Regions from separate parts of the Polaromonas sp. P1_F9 genome, predicted to be linked through region 3. Evidence: predicted binding sites of a transcription regulator. Region 3 holds the regulator's gene; each other region holds the start of a gene.
What was found. The regulator sigma-54, encoded in region 3, starts transcription at its own class of promoters, with help from an activator protein. The targets are predictions, from matches to a motif close to TGGCANGNAANCTGCTTT.

Region 1: the regulator sigma-54 is predicted to act here: its motif matches at 3,610-3,627, upstream of AC1DYR_RS05895 (transglutaminase family protein).
Region 2: the regulator sigma-54 is predicted to act here: its motif matches at 4,035-4,052, upstream of AC1DYR_RS15975 (ammonium transporter).

Annotation. Positions count from the first base shown of each region.
Region 1 is NZ_JBFUBT010000002.1:166,617-174,666, forward strand. It holds gene AC1DYR_RS05885 (circularly permuted type 2 ATP-grasp protein) at 1-819, opposite strand, end outside; gene AC1DYR_RS05890 (DNA internalization-related competence protein ComEC/Rec2) at 910-3,468, opposite strand; gene AC1DYR_RS05895 (transglutaminase family protein) at 3,755-7,357, shown strand; gene AC1DYR_RS05900 (circularly permuted type 2 ATP-grasp protein) at 7,542-8,050, shown strand, end outside.
Region 2 is NZ_JBFUBT010000005.1:34,525-42,574, forward strand. It holds gene AC1DYR_RS15960 (crotonase/enoyl-CoA hydratase family protein) at 1-575, opposite strand, end outside; gene AC1DYR_RS15965 (phosphate/phosphite/phosphonate ABC transporter substrate-binding protein) at 899-1,732, opposite strand; gene AC1DYR_RS15970 (hypothetical protein) at 1,984-2,445, opposite strand; gene AC1DYR_RS15975 (ammonium transporter) at 2,486-3,994, opposite strand; gene AC1DYR_RS15980 (TSUP family transporter) at 4,480-5,238, shown strand; gene mrdA (penicillin-binding protein 2) at 5,407-7,485, opposite strand; gene mreD (rod shape-determining protein MreD) at 7,580-8,050, opposite strand, start outside.
Region 3 is NZ_JBFUBT010000008.1:55,737-63,786, reverse strand. It holds gene AC1DYR_RS20195 (PsiF family protein) at 82-378, opposite strand; gene argS (arginine--tRNA ligase) at 514-2,199, shown strand; gene AC1DYR_RS20185 (SPOR domain-containing protein) at 2,242-2,874, shown strand; gene AC1DYR_RS20180 (thiol:disulfide interchange protein DsbA/DsbL) at 2,957-3,619, shown strand; gene lptA (lipopolysaccharide transport periplasmic protein LptA) at 3,779-4,405, shown strand; gene lptB (LPS export ABC transporter ATP-binding protein) at 4,420-5,211, shown strand; gene AC1DYR_RS20165 (RNA polymerase factor sigma-54) at 5,359-6,894, shown strand; gene AC1DYR_RS20160 (THUMP domain-containing class I SAM-dependent RNA methyltransferase) at 6,937-8,050, shown strand, end outside.

The sequences.
Region 1 (8,050 bases), on a different contig from region 3:
TTTGGGGCCTCGCGTGGTGCGCATGTAGACGAAGTTGTCCTTGACGAAAAGGTCTTGCCCCTCGACCAGCTCGACGCCCATTTGCTGCGCCAGAAAGGCGTGTTCAAAATAGGCCGAGTTGTACATGCCGGGCGTCAGCACCACCACCGTGGGTTCGGCCGTGGCCGGCGGCGCCATGCCGCGCAGGGTTTCGAGCAGCAGGTCGGGGTAATGCGCAACAGGTGCAACGCGGTTTTCGCTGAAAAGCTCGGGGAAAAGCCGCATCATCATCTTGCGGTCTTCCAGCATGTAGCTCACGCCGCTGGGCACGCGCAGGTTGTCTTCGAGCACGTAGTACTCACCGTTGCCCTGCGCGTCGGGTGCACGGACGATATCGATGCCGCTGATGTGCGAATAGATATTGCCGGGCACATCAACGCCCATCATCTCGGGTCGGAACTGCGCATTCTGGAAGATCTGCTCGGACGGCACCACGCCGGCCTTGATGATTTCCTGGCCGTGGTACACGTCGTGGATGAAGCGGTTGAGCGCGGTGACGCGTTGTACCAGGCCTTTTTCCATGCTGGCCCACTCGTGGGCGGGGATGATGCGGGGAATCAGGTCAAAGGGAATCAGGCGTTCGGTGCCGGCGCCGTCTTCGTCCTTGGCACCGTAAACCGCAAAAGTGATGCCGACCCGGCGGAAAATCATTTCAGCTTCGGCGCGGCGGGCCTGCATCACGTCGGCAGGCTGCCGGGCCAGCCAACGCTGGTAACCCTGGTAATGCTCACGGACGCTGGACTCCGTGGCGTTCATTTCGTCGAACATCGGTCGGCTCATTGGCTTGATCTCCAGCAAGTTATGCGCATGGCAATTGTTTTAACGTAGCTTAGCAAGTTATGCGCCAAGGCGGTGCGTCCGCTCATTTTTTTAACGCTCAGGCACATGATGCCAGTAGCGCCTGCCCTGCTCCCGCTGGCACAAAATCTCGTCCGGACGAAGGCTTTGCCACGTAGCAGCCCCACACTGCGGCGATTTCACCAGGTGTACGCCGCGCTCGTCATAACGCGCCACCACGGACTCCACCGGGTGGCCGAAACGGTTTCGGTAACCCGACTGCACCATCGCCCACTGCGGCCTGACGGCATCGAGGAACACCGCGCTGGACGATGTTTTGCTGCCGTGGTGGGGTACCAGCAGGAAGTCGGCCCTGAGGCTGGCCGGAACGCTTGCCGCCAGCCGGAGTTCCTGCGGCGATTCGATGTCGCCGACCAGCAGGGCTGTGCGGCTGCCGCCAGCGATGCTGCTGGAGATGCGCAACACGCAGCTCATGGCGTTTGACTTGCTGGCGGCGTCGTAATCAGCGGCTACGGGGTGCAGCACCTCAAATGCCACGCCGTCCCATTCCCAGCGCTGGCCGGCCATGCAGCGGCTGGCTTTGCGCAGCGTTTGCAGCGGATGCCCGTCTTCAATCGAACTCACCAGGCTGGCTTCTGGCTGCATGGCCAGGACGGCTTGGGCCCCGCCGATGTGGTCGATGTCGCGGTGGCTGATCATGAGCATGTCCAGCCGCTCCCCCAACGCGCGCAACAGCGGCACCAGCACGCGGTGCCCGGCATCACTTTCGCGCGAAAAGCGCGGGCCGGCGTCATACAGCAGCGTGTGGCTTGCCGTACGCACCAGCACGGAATTGCCCTGCCCGATGTCCGCGGCCAGCAATTCAAACTGACCCGGCGCCACGCGCACCGGGTGCCACAACAGCACGGGCAATAGCAGGGGAACCCCCAGCACCCGAAAATGAAGCGGCAGCCGCGTGGCCAGCAGGCCGCCGCCCGCCACGCCGGCAACCGCACACCACAGCGGTGCCGCCGCCACACTGATGGAGGCCAGCGGCCAGCTCGCCAGCCATTGCAAAAACACTGCCAGCCCGCCGACCGACCATGCCGCCAGCGACCACACCGGTGCCCACGCCACGCCCAGCAAAGCCAGCGGCGTGATGAGCAGTGTTACCACCGGAATGGCCACGGCATTGGCCAGCAGGCCGACCAGCGAAACCTGGTTGAACAGCAGCAGCGACAGGGGCGTGAGTGCCAGCGTGACGACCCATTGCTCCCGCATGGCGCGGGCAACGCCGTCCAGCCACCTGGGCCGGTGCTGCCACCAGCGCCTGCCTTCAGGCAGATTTTTTGAGTGAAATTCGGCTGCAGCCCTTTCCCCATGAGCGCGAGCAGCTCCTGAATCTGTAGCAAACAAAACGCCCACCGCAACGAAAGACAACCAGAACCCGGCCTGCATCAGCGCCCACGGGTCCAGGGCCACTACCACGGCCATGGCCAGCAGCCAGGTCTGCAGCCAGGGCCACTGCCTGCCGCCTTGCCGAAGCAGAATCACGGTGGCCAGCATCCAGATGGTTCGCTGCGCGGGCACGCCCCAGCCGGAAAACAGCGCATACAGGGTGGCAAGCAGCAAGCCGCCCAAGGCACCTGCAGCGGCTGCCGGCAACACCAGGCACAACCGCGGCGTGAAACGCGCTGATCGCCGCCAAAGCGCGCCGATCAGCAGTGAGGCAGCCCAGGCGAACATGGTGATGTGGAGCCCGGAGATACTCATCAGGTGGGCCACGCCCGTGGCACGAAACACATCCCAGTCGGCGCGCTCGATGGCGGCCTGGTCGCCAACCACCAGCGCGGCAATGACACCGGCCAGCTGCCGGTTTTCGATGCGCTGAAAGATCGCTTCACGCACGGCTTGCCGGGTCTGCTCTATGGGGTGTTGCCAGCTGCTGGAGAGTTTTACCGGCGGTGTGTCCCGCGGCCCGGCACGCACATAGCCGGTAGCCTGTATGCCCTGCTCCCACAGCCAGAGTTCGTAGTCAAAACCATAGGGGTTGCTGTTGCCATGCGGCGCCTTGAGCCGCACCGTCATCTGCCAGCGTTCGCCGGCGCGCAGGGCTTGCGGCTGGCGCTGCAAGGCCAGCGCTATCTCGGACGGGTCGGCGTCTTGGGCCGGCACGGCGGGCTCGCGCCCGGCAAAGCCCGAATACCAGCCCAGCATGATGTGCGGCGGCAAGGTGACTTGGCCGCCATTGAGGCGCGCGGATTCCACGGCGAGGCGAAAGCGCAGCCCGTCTTCTCCGGGTTGCGGCATCGCCAGCACCTGGCCTGTGACCTCGATATCGCGGCCCTCCAGCGCCGGGTTGAGCGCCGCAGACAGAAAGGCGCCGGCACGCCAGCCCGTGAGGCCCACGCCGAGCAAGGCAGCAAGGGCAAAGGCCGAAACCACCCTGCCCCATGGAGGAAGGCGCAGCCTGCCAAAGCGCAGGTACAGGCCCGCCACGGTGCAGGCCAGAAGCGCCATGGCGGCATAAATCTGTTGCGGCCACAAGGCGGACTGCTGCAGCTGCAGGGCAACGCCCGCAATAAAACCGGCAAACACCGGCCCCGGGCTTGCATCACGCAGCCGCACCTCGGCTGATACAGGTCGATTCAAACCTGCCTCCCTTTGACTTGTTTTTATGCACTCACGCTTTGAGCTTAACGGGAAAGCGGGGCTGCCAGCCGACAGCAGCAAACAGCTGCTCGCCCCCCAGAGAGATATCGGGGAGCCATCAGAGAGCAAAAAGAGACCACGTGGCGCAGCTCTTGCTTTCAGAAATGCCACCAAATCCGGGTAAGCTGTTTACACGGCGTTCCTGAGACCGCAAGATGTGGCGGTCTGTTGAGCGTATTTTCCGAGGGCGTGGTTACACGCCCGTTCCTTTAAAAGCGAGGCTGCCTTGTCCATCCACGTCGCCCTGAGCCACATCACGCATTACAAATACGACCGCCTGGTCAAACTCGGTCCCCAAGTCGTGCGCCTGCGGCCTGCGCCGCACAGCCGCACGCAGGTGCTGTCGTATTCCCTCAGGGTTGAGCCCGCCGGGCATTTCATCAACTGGCAGCAGGACCCGTTTGCCAATTACCAGGCCCGGCTGGTGTTTCCCGAGCCGACGCGCGAGTTCAAGGTCACGGTGGACCTGGTGGTGGAAATGGCGGTGTTCAACCCGTTTGACTTCTTTCTTGAGCCCGCTGCCGAAGAATTCCCATTTACCTATAACGCATTGCAGGCCCGCGAACTGGCGCCCTACCTGGCCACCCAGCCGGCCACACCGCTGCTCAAGCGTTATCTTGAAAAAATCGACCGCACGCCCAAGCGCACCATCGATTTCCTGGTGGGCCTGAACCAGGGCTTGCAGTCAGACATCAAATACTCCATTCGCATGGAGCCCGGCGTGCAGACGCCCGAAGAAACCCTGCGCCTGGCCTGCGGCTCCTGCCGCGACACCGGCTGGCTGCTGGTGCAGCTGCTGCGCCACATGGGCCTGGCCGCGCGCTTTGTCTCGGGCTATTTGATCCAGCTGAAAGCCGACGTCAAATCCATCGACGGCCCCAGCGGCGCGGAAGCCGATTTCACCGACCTGCACGCCTGGTGCGAGGTGTTTTTGCCCGGCGCCGGCTGGGTCGGCCTGGACCCGACCTCGGGACTGATGGCCGGCGAAGGCCACATTCCGCTGGCGTGCACGCCCGAGCCGTCGAGCGCAGCGCCGGTCGAAGGCGGTGTCGACAAATCCGAAGTCGAGTTCGAGCACCACATGGCAGTGCAGCGTATCTACGAATCGCCGCGCGTGACCAAGCCCTACACCGAGGAGCAATGGCAAGCGGTGCTGGCATTGGGCGAAAAGGTCGATAAAGACCTGGCGGCCGGCGACGTGCGCCTGACCATGGGCGGCGAGCCGACCTTTGTGGCCACCACCGACCGCGACGCGGCCGAATGGAACATCGACGCGCTGGGCCCGACCAAACGCGGCTATGCGACCGAACTCGTGCAAAAGCTGCGCGCCGAATATGGCGAAGGCGGCTTCCTGCATTTCGGCCAGGGCAAGTGGTACCCGGGCGAGCAACTCCCGCGCTGGGCACTCAGCATTTTCTGGCGCAAGGACGGCCAGCCGATCTGGCAAAACCCGAACCTGTTTGCCGACGAACGCCAGCCCTGCAACTACACCAGCGCCGATGCGCAGCGCTTTGTGCAGACGCTGGCGGGCAAGCTGGGCCTGGCCACCACCTACATCACTCCGGGCTATGAAGATACCTGGTACTACCTCTGGCGTGAGCGCCGCCTGCCGGTCAACGTCGACCCGTTTGATTCGAAGCTGGACGACGCCATGGAGCGCGAACGCCTGCGCCGCGTCTTCATGCAGGGCCTGGATTCCGTGGTGGGCTATGTGCTGCCGCTGCAGACCAAAGAGCAGCTCAAGCAGAGAAACGCCGGTGCCTCGCCCGCGCTGAGTGGGCCCAAATGGACCACCGGCCCCTGGTTCTTCCGCGAAGAACGCATGTACCTGATGCCGGGCGATTCGCCCATGGGTTATCGCCTGCCGCTGGATTCGGTGCCCTGGGTGTCCAAGACCGACTACCCCTACATGATCGAGTCCGACCCATTTGCGCCGCGGCAAGACCTGCCGGCGGCTTCCGCACTGGCCGCGCGCTACAACGGCAGCTTCAGTGCGCCCAGTGGCGCCACACCGGCAGCCCCTTCGGCAGGCGGCAGCGCCAGTTCGCTCGCGCAGTACATGGCGCGCTACATGACGGGCAATACCGCGCTGTCGCAAGCCAGCCGCATCCTGCAATTCCGCCCGCTGGGAAACAACGGAACGAACGGTACGGACGGGTTGAATGGCAAGCCGGCCGCAGAGGCAACAACGCCTGCCGACGATCGCGCGCCCAAACCCTTTGAATCGGCCGCATGGCTCACGCGCACCGCGCTCTGCGTGGAAGTACGAGACCCATCCCGCGCCAATGGCCCGAAAGACAAACCGAAGGCCGACCCGGACAGCAAGGCCAACAAGTCGGGCCGTGGCGAAGTGGGTGCGATTTATGTCTTCATGCCGCCGATGGAGCGGCTGGAAGACTACCTCGACCTGCTGGCCGCGGTGGAAGCCACGGCGCAATCGCTGGGCGTGAGCCTCGTGCTCGAAGGCTACCCGCCACCGCGCGACCCGCGCCTGAAGATGCTGCAGGTCACACCCGACCCCGGCGTCATTGAAGTCAACATCCACCCGGCCTACAACTGGGGCGAGTTGGTGGAGCACACTGAATTCCTCTACAAGATCGCGCATGAAACGCGCCTGTCGGCCGAGAAGTTCATGACCGACGGCCGCCACACCGGCACCGGCGGCGGCAACCACTTTGTGCTGGGCGGCGCCACGCCCGCCGACAGCCCCTTCCTGCGCAAGCCCGAGGTTCTGGGCAGCCTGATCGCCTACTGGCACAACCATCCGTCGCTGAGCTATCTGTTCTCGGGCATGTTCATCGGCCCGACCAGCCAGGCGCCGCGCGTGGACGAGGCCCGCAACGACCAGCTGTACGAACTGGAAATCGCCCTGCGCGAGATCGAGAACAACCGCAAGAAGTATGGCGCCGACATGCCGCCCTGGCTGGTGGACCGTACGCTGCGCAACATCCTGGTCGACGTGACCGGCAACACGCACCGCAGCGAGTTCTGCATCGACAAGATGTATTCGCCCGACTCCGCCACCGGGCGCCTGGGCCTGCTGGAGCTGCGCGCGTTTGAAATGCCGCCGCATGCGCGCATGAGCATTGCCCAGCAGCTGCTGCTGCGCGCGCTGGTGTCGCGCTTCTGGAACAAGCCCTACCACGGCCGTGTCACGCGCTGGGGCACCGAGCTGCACGACCGCTTCCTGCTGCCGGGCTTTATACGCATGGATTTTGAAGACGTGCTGACCGAGCTGCGCGAGGCAGGTTACGCCTTCGACATGGCCTGGTTCGAACCGCACTTCGAGTTCCGCTTCCCGCTGATCGGACAGGTCAAGGCCAACAGCATTGAACTGACGCTGCGCAGTGCGCTGGAGCCCTGGCACGTGATGGGCGAAGAAGGCTCGGCCGGCGGCACGGTGCGTTACGTGGATTCATCGCTGGAACGCGTCGAAGTGCATGTGACGGGCCTGAACGACAACCGCTATGTCGTCACCGTCAACGGCCGTGCATTGCCGCTGCAAAGCACCGGCCGCGTCGGCGAATATGTGGCCGGTGTGCGCTACAAGGCCTGGAACCCGCCTTCGGCCCTGCACCCTTCCATCGGCGTGCATGCGCCGCTCACGTTTGACATCGTCGATACCTGGATGGAACGCTCGCTGGGCGGCTGCCAGTACCACGTGGCGCACCCGGGCGGGCGCAGCTACGACACGCTGCCGGTCAATTCGTACGAGGCTGAAAGCCGCCGCCTCACGCGCTTTTTCCGCATGGGCCATACACCCGGCAAGATGCGCGTCGCGCCGGCGCAGCCGAGCCGGGAGTTCCCGTTCACGCTCGATTTGCGCTGAATCTGTGCCGGCGGCAATCGCCCGGGAGCTTGAGAGCCCCGGGCGAAGCACCTCCCCGTACCGTCAACGGCTGTCTTATGGCTGCAACATTTGCATGCACAGGCGGCATAAATAGCCATTTGGCCGCGCATTGAACCCGCCTTGAGCCTTGCAGGGGATGGGCCACAGGCATACTTGCACCCACGTGGAAAATAACACCCAGTCACTTTTTGCCGCCCAGTCGCTTGAATCCCCCTGTGCACTGGCTGCCGCGCTGGCGCCCCATGCGGCGGCGGGGCATTTCGATGAGTTGCGGGGCCGTGTGTCCGAGGGCCCCGTGCCCGTGGAAACGGCCGCGCCGGCACAGCCCGCGCTGCGGGCCGCAGGCAGCCCCCCTGAAACCGCCCCCGCCCGGCCCGACGCCCCGGCGGCGGGGACGGACGACGCGCTGTCGCCCGACTGGACGCGCTTTTTCAACTTCCTCGGCAGCGACGGCTTTTACGACCTGAACCACCGCACCGCCAACCTGCGCCGCCAGATCCGCGACAACGGCGTGACCTACAACGTCTACGCCGACGCCAACGGCCCGCAGCGGCCCTGGTCGCTGGACCTATTCCCCATGATGGTCTCGCCCGCCGACTGGGCGCAGATCGAGGCCGGTATCCAGCAGCGCGCCCGCCTGCTGGACCGCGTGATGGCCGACATCTACGGCCC
Region 2 (8,050 bases), on a different contig from region 3:
AGTTCAAGGGCTTTGGCGAAAGCCTGGCCCTCGGGCACCAGGTATTGCGCGATGCCTATGCGCTCACCGTCCACCGCGTTGTAGACACGGCCGGTCAGCATCATGTCGGTCATCCGTGCGGCGCCGATCAGCCGCGGGATGCGCACCGCACCGCCACCACCGACAAAGATGCCGCGCGAGCCTTCGGGCAGCGCGTAGAAAGCGCTTTCGTCGGCAACCCGGATATGGCAGGCACTTGCCAGCTCCAGCCCGCCGCCGACCACGGCACCGTGCAGGGCCGCGATCACGGGCACCGGGCCGTACTGCACCCGCTCCAGCGCTGCATGCCACATGCGCGAATGGTGCAGGCCCTGGCTGGCGTCACGCTCCTTGAGTTCGCTCAGGTCCAGGCCCGCGCAGAAGTGGTCACCCTCGCCGCAAAGCACGGCGGCTTTTGTTTCGGAAGGGAGGCTTTCGAACAGGTTACGCAGTGCCAGGATCAGGGCGTCACCCAGGGCGTTGCGTTTGGCGGGGCGCGCCAGGCGGACCACGGCGACATTGCCGTGCATTTCGAGATGAAGGTATTTTGGGGTCATGTGAAGTGTGTTTCCGGAAACCAATTATGGTTATGAATAATAACTATTACAACGTGATTAGGCCTTTTTTTTCTAGTGAAAACCCTAGGGCGTACCAAGGCATGTTTGCACGGCGGACTCACCGGCCCGCAAGGCAATCTGCAGGAGGAAAACCTGGATGAAGGATGGCTTTCCCCGCAGGGGATGAAGAAAATTGTGTCGCCCGGCAGACGGCGATTCGGCACACTGGGGGTGTGCCACTGCTGACGCTGGTGCGCTTGTGGTCAGTCAGCCGCGGCGCTGCGGCAAAGCCTGGGGCCGGCAACAGTCAGCAAAAGGCTGGCTCAAATATTGAGCCACTTCAGCAGCTCGCGCATGCGGGCTTCCGACGTGGTGTCGAACTGCTCGATGCCGATGCGCTTGAGCACGTCCTTGCCGGCATCGCTGGCGGGCAGCGCCAGCAATTCCTCCTGGATCGCCTTGAGCTGTTCGGGCTTGACGCGTTTATGGGCCACCAGCGGAAAGTAAGGCTGCGCCACGCTCTTGTGCAGGATGCGGCCGCCGTCTTTTTCCCATTTTTTGCCGATGCCCGAGTAGGAAGCAACACCGCCCACATCGGCAAACTTGTTGTCCAGGTAGAACCCGACGGCAGCCTGTTCGCGCACGAACTGCACGTTTTCCTTGTCCACCAGGATGCCTTTGTCCCTGAGCTCTGCGGCACAGAAGCGGGACATATAGGCGATTTGCTCGGGCAAGGCAATCCGCTTGCCCTTGACGTCGTCGATGGTCTTGAGGGCCGAGCCCTTGGGCGCAATGATGAAGCACTGTCCGTCAGGCTTGGTGCTGGCGATATAGCTGTAACCGTAGTCGCGCATGCCGCGCGCCGGGTAGTCGCTCGGGCGCGCCATCACCAGGTCGAAACGGCCGGTCTGCATGCCTTCTTCCAGCTGCTTGAATTCGCGCGCAAACACCACGCTGACCTTGGCCTTCATGGCCTTGCCGATCACCTCGGCCAGCCCCTGGTATTTGGCAATCACCTGGGCGTGGTCCAGCCCGCCCGAAGTGCCTTCGCTGATGCCCAGTATCAGCTGCTGGGCCTGCGCCTGGGCATTTGCCGTGCCCATACAAAACTGGCTGCACGCCAGCACCAAGGCCCCCAATATCCAACTCCTCAGCATAAGCCCCTCCTTATATATAGAGCTCACGCATGCTACTGCGTGTGTCCGGCGCTGGCTAGCGCAATTTACCCCTGTCAACTTTTTCCACCATCCTCATGACATGGTGGGTGCCCGCCTGCATTTACACCCCGATGACACAATCGGAAGATGCCGCAGACCACCACCGCAGAACCGGCTTTGCCGGGCTGCAGGTGTTGCCACCCTGAGGGGGGTTCCGGCTACACGCAGTGAGCCGAGACAGGGGCTACAAGTTATCGCAGGCCCTTCACATAGCGCGGCGCGTTCGGGTCGCGCTGGCGGCGCTCCCGCGGCGACTCGCCCTCGCCGAAGATGGCGCCGAATGTCGACTCGATAAAGCCTGATTCAGGATAGACCTCTTCCTCGGTATCGATCGACCGGGCGCTCTGGCGGTCGGGCACAGGCGCCGGGGCAAGCACCGGCTGGCTGCGCTCCTTCACCACTTCGGACACCAACTGCACAAGCGGCACGCGCGCCTTGGGCTCGGGGGTGGCCATGATTTCTTCCAGCCGGTCGGCCCACACCGCCAGGTCCACGTGGCCGTCTTCGGCGGCCTTTTCCCGCGCAAAACGCGCTATTTCGGCGGCGTATTCCTGGTTGCCGGCCATCCATTCGGTGTCGGTCACGCGGCCGGTTTTGCGACGCAGCAGAACATGCAGGTGGGCTGCAATGGCGATTTTTTCACTGGAAGGCATGGTGCGCTGTCCTTGAAATTGGAATCCCGTGGTCAATCAGTCAGGTGCCCAGCCGCTCGGCGTGCTGGGTAATGTCCAGGCCATCGCTTTCCGAGGCTTCGCTGACGCGCAGGCTGACGATCAGCGAGGTGACCCACAAGGCCAGCGCCGTCATGAACAGGCTGTAGAACATGACGGCGCCGGCGCCGATCGCCTGGGTCACCAGGCTGCCCTCGACACCGGAGATGGCCTTGCTGGCAAAAATGCCGGTCAGCAGCGAACCCACAATGCCGCCCACACCGTGCACGCCGAACACGTCCAGCGAATCGTCGGCGTTGAGCAGGCGCTTCAGGCCCGTAGCGCCCCAGTAACAAGCGAGCCCCGCCACAAGGCCAAACACCAGGGCCGCGCGCGGCGAGACAAAGCCCGCCGCCGGCGTGATGGCGACCAGTCCGGCGACCAGGCCCGAGCACAGTCCCAGCAGGGAAGGACGCCCGCGAACAATCCATTCGGCCGCCATCCATGAGAGCGCGCCCGCGGCCGCCGCGATGTGCGTGACGGCCATCGCGAGGCCGGCCCGGCCGTCGGAGGCCACGGCGGAGCCGGCGTTAAAGCCAAACCAGCCGACCCACAGCATGCCGGCACCGGCCATCGTCAGGCCCAGGTTGAAAGGCGTAAATGGTTCACGGCCGTAGCCGTGACGCGGCCCGAGCGCATAGGCACAGACCAGCCCGGCAATACCGGCATTGATGTGCACGACCGAGCCGCCGGCAAAGTCCAGCGCGCCCATGCGTGCCAGCCAGCCATTGGGCTCCCAGACCCAGTGGGCAATGGGGGCGTAGACGACGACGGTCCACAGCGACATGAACACCAGCATCGCGGAGAACCGCATGCGCTCCACAAACGAGCCGACCACCAGCGCGGCCGTGATGATGGCAAACGTCAGTTGGAACATGGCGTAGACCGACTCGGGAATGTTGGGCGCGATATGGCTCACGGCCACCTTCTGCGCGTCCTTCACGTAGTCCAGCCCGGTAAACCAGAGTCGCTCGGGACCACCCAGATAATGCCCAAGCGCACCTTTACCAGGCGTGAAAGCGATGGAGTAGCCCACCGCAAACCAGAGCAGGCTGACAACGGCACAGATGGCGACGACGCAGGCCATGACGTTGAGCACGCTTTTCCTGCGCACCATGCCGCCGTAGAAAAGGGCGATGCCGGGCAAGGTCATGAGCAATACCAGTGCGGTGGAGGTCATCATCCAGGCGGTGTCGGCACCATTGAGGGTCTCCACGCCGACCAGCCCTGGCTGCGTCAACGGTGCCGGGGCAGCCGCAGGAGGCACAGGAAGGGGCGCAGAGGCGGCAGCCGCCGGGGTGGCAAGAGGCGCAGCAGGAGCAGTGGCAGGTGTGGGGGACGGCGCGGCCTCCGGAGCACTGGCTGTCACTGCTGCCGCAGGGGAAGTGGCGGGAGATGCGGCGGCGGGTGCCGCAGTCTGTGCAAGGGCTTGCTGACATGCCAGGCCCAAGCATAAAGACATACCCAAAGCCAGAAATCTGTTCATATGCATACGGTGCCCGCCTGTTCATTCAACCAACAATTGGTAACAACAGGCATAAGTCGTGCCAATACTGCAGTAGCTCGTGTGATGGGGCTGCGACGGAAAATATGTACAGCAAAAGTGCGCAGCAAGGTCGTACGGCGCCCCAAAATCCGCCGCAGGCACAACGGGCAGCCCAAAGCCCAAGGGGCGGGAAACCCCCAATGCACTAGGACAGTGCGCCAGCTATATTGGATGACTTGCTGACGAGCCTAGCTGCTCGCAACGCGAGGAGCCGAGGAGACACGAGACAGTCATTAAGAAGTACACAAGCAAAGCGGCATTCCACAAGAGATGCAGATTTGCAAAAAGCGCTGGCAACCCCAGCGCTTTTTTTATGCCTCCACCCTGATGAAGTCATTCCTCAAAAACCCTCATAACCCTTGATTGACGAGCGAGAACAGCTATCTATTTGATAGCGCAACCCGATTCTGTGCGATGAGACAATCCGGGCCATGGAATTATTCATCGTCTCGTTGGCCTCCCTGCTCGCCGGTTTTGTGGACTCTATCGTCGGAGGCGGCGGGCTGATCCTGGTGCCGGCCCTGTTTGCGGTTTTCCCCACCACGCATCCGGCGACCCTGTTTGGGGTCAACAAGGGAGCTTCTGTCTGGGGCACGGCAGTCGCCACAGCCCAATATGCCCGCCGCGTGGAGCTTCGCTGGGCGGCGCTGCTGCCGGCGGCGGCTGCGGGTTTTACCGGCTCGCTGGCAGGCGCCTGGCTGGTCACCATCATCTCCCCGGGCTTCTTGCGCAAGGCCCTGCCCTTTGTGCTGCTGGCAGTGCTGCTCTATACCCTGGCCAGGAAGGAACTGGGCCGCCACCACGCGCCCCGCTTTACCGGGCATGCCGAAACCGCGGCAGCCTGCTGCATCGGGCTGGTGCTTGGGTTTTATGACGGCTTCTTCGGCCCGGGTACCGGAAGCTTCTTTGTATTTTTATTTGTGCGCTGGCTGGGTTATGACTTTTTAAACGCATCGGCTTCGGCCAAGCTGCTCAACACCGCCACCAACCTGGCGGCGCTGGCGCTCTTTGCCTGGAAGGGCCATGTCTGGTGGCATTTCGCCCTCACGATGGCGGTGGCCAACGTGGCGGGCAGCCTGCTGGGGACCCGGCTGGCCCTCAAACATGGGGCGGGTTTTGTGCGCGGGGTGTTTATCGCCGTAGTCAGCGTGCTGATCCTGAAAACCGCTTTTGACGCATTTGCGCGCTGACGACGTGCCGCCAGTTTGCTATCGATTTGATAGCTTCTTGCGCATGTCCTGTATGGGTTCTCGGCGAATTTGGCTTGAAATCCGGCCATCACCGTTCAATGACAAAATTGGTGCTCAGCCCAATAGAGGCATGCGCAAGCAGCTATCAAATCGATAGCAACGACCGGGTCAATCGGGGTTGATGCCCGCCGCCGCCATGGGCGGCGGCAGCTTGCTGAGCGCTTCCGCAATCGCCGCCGTCCTGGCCTTGGCGGCAGCGGCTGCCGCGGCGTTCGTGGGGCCGGGGGAAGCGCCTGCTGCGCCGGCCGACAGCAGGCCGGCGACGTCGGCGGCCTGGCGCGGCTTGCCGATGGGCGCTGCCGCCAGCCCCTTCTGCACCGCCACCATGTCTTCCTCGCTCGGGTACTGGCCCAGCAGCACATAGTCAAAAACACGCCGTGCAATCGGCGCCGCCACCCCGGCACCCCAGCCGGCGTTTTCCACAATCACCGCCAGCGCGATCTTGGGGTCTTCCGCCGGCGCAAATGCCATGTAAACAGCGTGGTCGCGCTGGTACTCTTCCATCTTGCTGCTGTTGTACTTGTCTTTCTGGCCGATGGTGACCGCCTGGGCTGTGCCGGTTTTGCCGCCGCTCAGGTAGCCCGCCCCGGCAAACACGCGTGCCGAGGTGCCTTCCTGGGTGACGCCAACCAGGGCCTTGCGCACGATCGCGATGTTTTCGGCCTTGTAGCCCAGGTTTTCCGGCAAGTCGGCGGGCAGCGGGTGCATCACGCGCGTCACCGGGTCCTGCGTGCCTATCACCAGCCGCGGCCGGTGCTTGACGCCGTTGTTGGCCAGCACGGCCGTGGCCTGCGCCAGCTGCAGCATGGTGAAGGTGTTGTAGCCCTGCCCGATCCCCAGCGAAATGGTTTCACCGGGGTACCACTTCTGGTGCTCCGGCCTTTTGTAGGCCTTGCGCTTCCAGTCCTGGCTGGGCAGCACGCCCGTGACCTCGCCGCTGATATCGATGCCGGTGATCTGTCCAAAGCCAAGCGGCTGCATGAAGTCGTGCATGGCGTCCACGCCGAGTTCGTTGGCCAGCGAATAAAAGTACACATTGCTGGACTTCACGATGGCGCGGTACATGTCCACCGCCCCCAGCGCAATATCGCCGTGGCTGCGGAAGACGTGGCCGCCGAAACTCCAGGAGGCGTTGTCGTTGACGATGAAGCTGGCGGAGCGCTTTCCGGTTTCCAGCGCCGCCATGGCCATGAAGGGCTTGTAGGTGGAGCCCGGCGGGTAGGTGCCGCGCAGCGCGCGGTTGAGCAGCGGCTTGTCCAGCGAATCCCGCAGGTATTGCCAGCTCTCCGTGTCGATGCCGTCCACGAACAGGTTGGGATCGAACGTCGGTTTGCTGACAAACGCCAGCACGTCGCCGGTCTTCGGGTCCATCGCCACCAGCGCGCCGCGCCGGTCGCCGAACATGTCTTCCACCAGCTTCTGCAGGCGGATGTCCAGCGACAGCATGACGGTGTTGCCGGGCGTGGCCGGGTTGCTGGCGAGCTTGCGCATGGCGCGGCCACCCGCAGAGGTCTCGACCTGCTCGACACCGGTGGTGCCGTGCAGCTGCTGCTCAAAACTCTGCTCGACGCCGAGCTTGCCGATGTAGTCGGTGCCGCGGTAGTTGCCTTCGTCTTCGCTGCCTTCGATGACTTCTTTTTCTGCCTGGTTGATGCGGCCGATGTAGCCCACCACGTGGCTGCCCAATTCGCCATAGGGGTAGCTGCGAAACAGCCTGGCCTTGATGTCCACACCCGGGAAACGGAAACGCTGCGCCGCGAACCGGGCGACTTCTTCGTCGGTCAGGCGCGTGCGTATGGGCAGCGATTCAAAACTTTTGGATTCTTCGCGCAAACGCTTGAAACGCCGCTTGTCGCGCACCTGGATGTCGACCACCTTTTCCAGCGCGGCAATGGTTTCTTCCAGGTTGTCGACCTTGGAAGGCGTGATCTCCAGCGTGTAGGCCGAATAGTTGGTGGCCAGCACAACGCCATTGCGGTCCAGGATCAAACCCCGGTTGGGCACGATGGGCACGATGGCCGTCCGGTTGCTTTCGGCCTGCTCGTTCAGGTCGGCATGGCGGTACACCTGCAAATACACCAGCCGCGCCGCCAGCAGAGAAAAAGCACACAGCACCGCAAAGCTGGCCACCAGCACCCGCGCACGAAAGCGCGACAGGTCGGCTTCTACGTTGCGAAGTTCAGTCATGGTGGTCCGACTCTACAACCGCAAAGAAGTGCCCGCAATGAGAAGGTAATACGAAGTGAGCGACCGTAGGGGCCATGTCCAGCGTGGGGGCCATCTATAGAGGTCGGTTTTGATCGGGGTCCGGCGCGCGGCGCTGCGGCACCAGCAGCAGCACGCTCACCACCGGCCACAGAACGGCCTCTATCAGCGGCGCCAGCAGCATGATCCAGCCCGGGAAAATTCCGCCGCCGATCATGCGGATCACCAGCTCCACGCCATGGGCTACCGCAAACAGCGGCAGCACCTGTACAGCCTGCGACGGCACCGTGAACCAGAGCAGGCGGCGATGGATCATGGTGGCAAAAAAGCTCAGCGCCGTATACGACAGCGCATGCTGACCGAGCAGCGAAGACTGGTGCACGTCCATGCCCAGGCCGAACATGAAAGCCACGCCGATGCCGACACGCAGCGGCTGGTGCACGTTCCAGAACACCAGCACCAGGGCCAGGAAATCGGGCATCCACGGCACGCGGCCCAAGGGCAGCATGTCCAGCAGCAGCGCAGCGATCAGGCTGCACCAGATGAA
Region 3 (8,050 bases):
AATAGCATCCAGAAAGAATTTTGGCGCAAAAAAGCCCGCCATAACATCCATGGCGGGCTGGTTCGGCTTGATACGGCTGGCTTACTTGCTCAGGCATTCCTTCATGAAGGCTTTGCGCTCGTCGCCCTTTTTGCCCTTGGCTTCGACGTTGCAGGTCTTCATTTTGGTTTGCTGCGTTGGCGCTTCCTTCTTGGCGCTCAGGCACTCTTTCATGAATGCCTTGCGCTCATCGCCCTTCTTGCCTTCAGCGTCCTTGTTGCAGGCGCCCATTTTGGTTTGCTGTGCGGTTTTGGCTGGAGCGTCCGCGGCGTGCGCCACCGGAGACAAGGCCATCGAGACGGCAAAAACGGCGGCGATCAGGGATAACAGCTTTTTCATGGTGGCTCCATTGGGTTGGGGAAACAGGTTTGAGTTCCGGCTGGAATTCCAACACATAACGCCGCGGCGGGCAAATTCGATGACCGGGTATCTGCGGGCTCCGGACGGCACATGGCTTAATCGTAAAATCGGCCCATGCTCTCGATTAAAAAAGACCTGCTCGCGGCTCTGGCCGCGGGGCTGGAAGAACTTTCCCCCGGCGCAGGCGACAAAGCTGCCTTTGAATCCCCCAAGGTGGCGGCCCATGGCGACTTCGCCTGTACGGCCGCCATGCAGCTGGCCAAGCCGCTCAAGCTCAACCCGCGCCAGGTGGCCGAGAGCCTGCGCGCCAACCTGCTCAAGCAGCCCGCGTTTGAACGCTGGGTAGACGCCATCGAAATCGCCGGCCCCGGTTTCATCAACATCCGCCTCAAGCCCGCCGCCAAGCAGGAGACCGTGCGCGAAGTGCTGGCCGCCGGCGCGCAGTTCGGCGTGCAGCCGGCCGACCCGGCACGCAAGATGATCGTCGAGTTCGTCTCGGCCAACCCGACCGGCCCTCTGCATGTGGGCCATGGCCGGCAGGCCGCGCTGGGCGATGCCATCTGCAACCTCTTCGCCACGCAAGGCGCAAAGGTCTGGCGCGAGTTCTATTACAACGACGCGGGCGTGCAGATCCAGACGCTCGCCACCAGCACGCAGGCACGCGCCAAGGGCATCAAGCCCGGCGACGCCGGCTGGCCCGAGTCGGCCTACAACGGCGACTACATCGCCGACATCGCGGCCGACTTCCTGGCCAAAAAAACCGTCAAGTCTGACGACCGCGAATACACCGCTTCGGGCGACGTGGAAGACATCGATTCGATCCGCCAGTTCGCCGTGGCCTACCTGCGCCACGAGCAGGACCTGGACCTCAAGGCCTTCTCAGTCAAGTTCGACAACTACTACCTAGAGTCCAGCCTGTACAGTTCGGGCCGTGTCGACACCGCCGTGGCCAGACTGAAAGACGCCGGCAAGACCTACGAGCAGAACGGCGCGCTGTGGCTGAAGTCGACTGATTACGGCGACGACAAAGACCGCGTGATGAAAAAGAGCGACGGCAGCTATACCTACTTTGTGCCGGACGTGGCCTATCACCTGGCCAAATGGGAACGCGGCTTCGGTAAGGCCATCAACATCCAGGGCATGGACCACCACGGCACCATCGCCCGCGTGCGCGCCGGCTTGCAGGCCGCCGGCGAAGGCATTCCCCAGGGCTACCCCGACTACGTGCTGCATACCATGGTGCGTGTGGTGCGCAATGGCGAAGAGGTCAAGATCTCCAAGCGCGCCGGCAGCTACGTCACCCTGCGTGACCTGATCGAATGGACCAGCGCCGACGCGGTGCGTTTCTTTTTGCTCAGCCGCAAGCCCGACACCGAATACATCTTCGACATCGACCTGGCACTGGCCAAGAACAATGAAAACCCGGTGTACTACGTGCAGTACGCGCATGCGCGCATCTGCTCCATCCTCACCACCTGGGCCGGCCAGGGTGGCGATGAAGCCAGCCTCAAAGCTGTCGACCTCTCGGCGCTGGACAGCCCTCAGGCGCAGTCATTGATGCTGCTGCTGGCCAAGTACCCCGACATGCTGACCAACGCGGCTGATGGTTTTGCACCACACGACGTGGCTTTTTACCTGCGGGAACTGGCGGCAAGTTATCACAGCTATTACGATGCCGAGCGCATCCTGGTGGACGACGAAGCTGTGAAGCTTGCCCGTCTGGCGCTGGTCGCCGCGACCGCGCAGGTGTTGCACAATGGCCTCGCAGTGCTGGGCGTGAGCGCCCCGCGCAAGATGTAAACCATGCGAATTTCAGGACAAGACAATGAACGTGGGCAAGGTATGAATACACAACGAGGCGGAACCCTGTTGGGTTTGATCATTGGCGCGCTGATCGGCCTGGGCGCGGCGCTGGCGGTGGCGGTTTACATCACCAAGGTGCCGGTTCCGTTCATGAACAAGAGCCAGGCACGCAATCCCGACAGCGACGCGGCGGAAGCCAAGAAAAACAAGGACTGGAATCCGAACGCCCCGCTGGCCGGTAAAAACCAGCCCAAGCCGCCGCCTCCGGCAGCGATTGAAGTGCCCGGTGTTCCAGTACCCGACCCCTCCGCCGGGCCCGCACCCAGGGCCGCCGCTTCAGCGCCGGCCAAAGTGGCCAAACCAGCGCCTGCCGATCCGCTGGGCGATCTGGCAAAGGCCAAGGTCGAAGGCCTGTCGTCCGGTCCGGGCGCGGATCCCTTCAGCTATTTCATTCAGGCCGGTGCCTTTCGCACGCCGGAAGATGCGGAACAGCAACGCGCCAAGCTGTTGCTGCTGGGCATGCAGGCCAAAGTGACGGAGCGCGAGCAGGCCGGCCGCACGGTGTACCGCGTGCGCCTTGGCCCTTTCGATAAAAAGGAAGATGCCGACAAGGCCAAGGAGCGCCTGGACAACAATTCGATAGAAACGGCCCTGGTCAGGGTCCAGCGCTGACACTTTGATGGCCGACTGAACTTTTTCAGGGGCCGCAGTACCAACGAGTACGAGTATTCCCGTCATTCAGGAGAAAAATTTGATGCAACGCCGTGAGTTTTCGCTTTCCGCCGCCTCGGTGGCCGCTGCTACGTTGGGCGGCGCCACGCTGTCCACCGCGGCGCATGCCCAAGCCAAGGCTTTCAAGGACGGTACGGATTACCTGACGCTGGACAAGCCCGCGCCGACCGAAGCCCCGGCAGGCCGGATTGAAGTCGTGGAATTCTTCTGGTACAGCTGCCCGCACTGCCACGCCTTTGAGCCTCAGCTCGAAGCCTGGATGAAGCAATTGCCAAAAGACGTCGTGCTCAGGCGCGTGCCTGTGTCCTTCCGCCCGGACTTTGAACCCCAGCAGCGTCTTTATTACGTGCTCGAAGCCATGGGCAAGGTCGAAGAACTGCATAAAAAGGTGTTTAACGCCATTCACGTAGAAAAACAGCCGCTCAATACCGCCGATACGGTCGCCGTCTGGGCCGAAAAGCAAGGCCTCAACAAGGCCAAATTTGTGGAGTTGTACAACTCCTTTTCGGTGACAACCAAGGCACGCAAGGCCACGCAACTGCAGGATGTCTACAAGGTTGACGGCGTTCCCGCGCTGGGCATCGCCGGGCGTTACTACACCACGGGCACCATGACCCAGACCATGGCGCGAGCCCTTCAGGTTACCGATTACCTGATTGGGCAGTCCCGCAACGCGAAAAAATAAGGCCCGGCAAAGCCACGCCGGCGCCGCCCTTTCGAAAACCCGCCCCTTGCACGGCGGGTTTTTTTATGGCTTTTTATGCCCCTACTTTTTCGGAGTAAGTCATTCCCGCAGCTGGCATGGCTACAATGGGCCAACACCAAGCAGCAAGATTCGTGCCTTATGAAACACCCCATTTTTTCCCTCATCCTGTCAGCCATCCTGGCGCTGGGGGCAGCTTTCCCGGTCTGTGCCGAAAAAGCCGACCGGGACAAGCCCATGAACGCGGAGGCAGATGCCCTGCGTTATGACGACCTGAAGCAAACCAGCGTTTTTACCGGCAATGTGGTGATCACCAAGGGCACGACCATCGTGCGCGGCGAGCGCGTTGACGTCATGCAGGATCCCGAGGGCTACCAGCAGGCGGTGTCCATCGCGGCGCCCGGCAAGCTGGCGTTCTACCGGAAAAAGCGTGACGGCGTAGACGAATACATCGAGGGCGAAGGCGAACGCATTGAATATGACAGCCGCGCCGACCTGGTGAAGTTCATCAAGCGGGCCGTGGTGCGCCGCTACAACGGCGCCACCCTGGTGGACGAAACCACCGGCGGCCTGATTGTTTACGACAACAACACCGACGTCTTCACCGTGGATGGCGGCGCGCAAAACCGTACGGCCAGCAACCCCACTGGACGGGTTCGCGCCATGCTGTCACCCCGCGCGACAGCCTCGGCACCCGTCGCGGCGCCGCCCGCAGGCCCCGCCCCGGTTCTGCGCCCCAGCACGACGCTGGGCAATGAAAAGAACTAGAAAGACCTGCACAGATGGATGTGGTGACTGACACTTCAGCGGCCCCGGTCGCTCCTTCCCCGACCCCCAGCCGCCTTGTTGCGCAAGGTCTGCAAAAATCGTACGGCAGTCGCAAGGTGGTGCAGGACGTTTCGCTGTCTGTGCAAAAAGGCGAAGTCGTGGGCCTGCTGGGCCCCAACGGTGCGGGTAAAACGACCTCGTTCTACATGATCGTGGGCCTGGTACGCGCCGATGCAGGCGAAATCTCCATCGATGGCGAGTCGGTCGAGCACATGCCGATTCACCTGCGCGCCCGCCTGGGCCTGAGCTACCTGCCGCAGGAAGCATCTATTTTCCGCAAGCTCACGGTGGAAGAAAACGTGCGTGCCGTTCTGGAGCTGCAGCTCGACAAAGCCGGAAAACCGCTGGGGCGCGCAGACATTGAGTCGCGGCTCGACGCCCTGCTGCAGGATTTGCGGGTAGATCATTTGCGCAATTCACCGGCGCCAGCTCTCTCGGGCGGTGAACGCCGCCGGGTCGAAATTGCGCGGGCGCTGGCAACCCAGCCGCGCTTCATCCTGCTGGATGAGCCCTTTGCCGGTATCGACCCCATTGCCGTGATCGAAATCCAGCGCATCATCGGCTTCCTCAAATCGCGCGGCATCGGCGTGCTGATCACCGACCACAACGTGCGTGAAACACTGGGCATTTGCGACCACGCCTACATCATCAGCGACGGCCATGTGCTGGCGCAAGGCACACCGTCCGAGATCGTGAATAACGCCGATGTGCGCCGCGTCTATCTCGGCGAACACTTCAAGATGTAGAGATGACTCCCCCCCGTTGTCGCTCACTTCGTGTAGCTCCCTCCCCCCTCGAGGGGGCGGCGCCTGCGGCCTGGCAAAGCCAGATCCGCGGCCCCTGCTTGAAAAATTCTTTCCGCTCTTTTATCAACGAGCCAAGTTAAACCTCCAGTGAAACAAGGTCTGTCACTCCGCGTCTCGCAGCATCTTGCGTTGACGCCCCAGTTGCAGCAGTCGATCCGGCTGTTGCAGCTGTCGACGCTCGAGCTGAGCCAGGAGGTCGAGCAGATGCTCGATGAAAACCCGTTTCTGGAAGTGTCGGAAGAGACGGCGGTGCGCGAAGAGTTTGGGCTGGAGCACATCAACACACCGGTGAGCCAGGACAGCCGCGAGTTTGAATCTGCTACGGATTCGATAGCTGGCGGCACAGACGAGACTAGCGCTACAGCCCCAAATGACACCGAAGTCAGTGCGGAGCCCAAGCTCGAGGAAAGCTGGGAAGGCGATGGCACGGTAGAAACCACGCCCGACGACAGCGAGTGGGGCAGCGATGCGCCGCCGCGCAAGAATAACAATGAAGAGAGCGAAGCCGAGGCGTCTGACCTGACCGGCAGCCATGAATCGCTACAGGACCACCTGCACCGTCAGTCGCTGAGCCTGCGCCTGTCGGAAGAAGACCGCGCCGCGCTGCACTTCCTCATTGAGTCGCTCAACGACGACGGCTACCTTGAAGACAGCCTGGCGTCGCTCGCGGCCGGTCTTGCAGGAGATGACATGGCGCAGGCGGAAGAGCTGGAGCAGCGTTTTGCGATGGCGCTCAAGCTGCTGCACCACATGGAGCCGGCCGGTGTCGGTGCGCGCAACCTGGCCGAATGCCTGAGCCTGCAGCTGCTGGACTGCAAGGACTGCGAAGAAACCCGCGCAGCCATTGCCATGTGCAAGCAACCCATGGAGCTGCTGGCCAAGCGCGACGTCAAGCGCCTGTCGCACCTGTGTGGGTTCACCGAAGCCGCCATCAAGGGCGCGATCACGGTGATTGGCCGGCTCGACCCCAAGCCCGGGCGCCGCTTTGTGAACGTGGAGCGCAACCTGATCGTTCCCGACGTCATCGTCATCAAATCGGGCCGGGGCTTCAAGGTTTCGCTCAATGGCGACGTCATGCCGCGCCTGCGCGTGCACGACATTTACGCCAATGCCCTCAAGCAGCACAAGGGCCAGGGTGGCCAGGCCTTGCAGCAGCGCCTGCAGGAAGCCCGCTGGTTCATCAAGAACATCCAGCAGCGCTTTGACACCATCCTGCGCGTGAGCAGCGCGATTGTGGAGCGGCAGAAAAACTTCTTCACACACGGCGAACTCGCCATGCGCCCGCTGGTGCTGCGCGAAATTGCCGACGAGCTGGGCCTGCATGAGTCCACCATCTCACGCGTGACCACGGCCAAGTACATGGGTACGCCCTTCGGCACCTTCGAGCTCAAGTATTTCTTTGGCTCCGCACTCGGCACCGAAACCGGCGGCAATGCCTCCAGCACGGCGGTGCGCGCGCTGATCAAGCAGTTCGTCTCGTCCGAAAGCCTCAAGAAGCCTCTCAGCGACAACCAGATTTCCGAGATGCTGAAAGAGCAGGGCATTGAATGCGCGCGCCGCACCGTGGCCAAGTACCGCGAAGCCCTGCGCATCGCGCCCGCCAATTTGCGCAAATCACTCTAGCCGCCCGATCAGGCCGCGCAGCCCCGCCCCTCAAAGTCAGTCATGAATCAACTCCAACTCTTTCTACCGTGCGCCGCAGGTGTCGAAACCTTGCTGGCCACCGAGGTCAAGCGTGTCACCGGTATCGACGGCAAAGCCTGGCGCGCGGGCGTGCAACTGCAGGCCTCATGGCGCGACGCCCTGCAGCTCAACCTGCACAGCCGCCTGGCGCAGCGCGTGCTGATCGAGCTGCAGCACAACCAGTACCGCAGCGAACAAGACCTCTACAACGCTGCTGCCAACGTGGCCTGGGAAATCTGGTTCACGCCCAAACAGACCTTCAAGGTCGAGATCACCGCCCAGCACAGCCCGCTGCAAAGCCTGAACTTCGCGGCGCTGAAGATCAAGGACGCGATTGCCGACCGCTTTCGCGCCAAGTTCGATGACGTGCGGCCCAGCGTCGACACGCGCTGGCCTGATGTGCGTATCTACGTGCACCTGACGACCGACACCGTTACGGTTTATATCGACACCTCGGGTGAGCCGCTCTTCAAGCGCGGCTGGCGTGAAGACAAGGGCGACGCGCCGCTGAAGGAAACGTTAGCCGCTGCCATGATCGCCGCCAGCGGCTGGGACCAGCTCTGCAAAGACGGCGTGCCGCTGTACGACCCCTGCTGTGGCTCGGGCACCATCGCGATTGAAGCCGCGCAGATCGCCTGCAACATCGCACCCGGTATCAATCGCCGTTTTGCCTTTCAGAAATACTTGCCCTTCCAGGGCCATGTGTGGGACGGCCTGCTCGACCAGGCCGAGGCCGCCATCACGGAACCCACGGCCAAGGTGTTCGGCAGCGACGTGTCTTTCCGCATGGTCGACTTTGCCGAACGCAATGCCGAACGTGCGGGCGTAGCCAATGCGGTGGAATTTCGCGGCGGCGATGCCTTGCAGCGCATGCCGCCCGCGCCGTCGGGCGTGATGCTGGTGAACCCGCCTTACGGCGAACGTATCGATGTGGCAGGCGTGGCCGGCATCACCGGCCTGCAGGGGCGCGACCAGCGCCGCCAGCAAGGACATGCCGGAGGACGCGTGCAGCAGGACCACCGCAACCAGCCGATCGATGAATTTGGCCAGCCGCTGAACCGGGACAGCGGTGACCAAGGCGACACGCGTGAAGAAC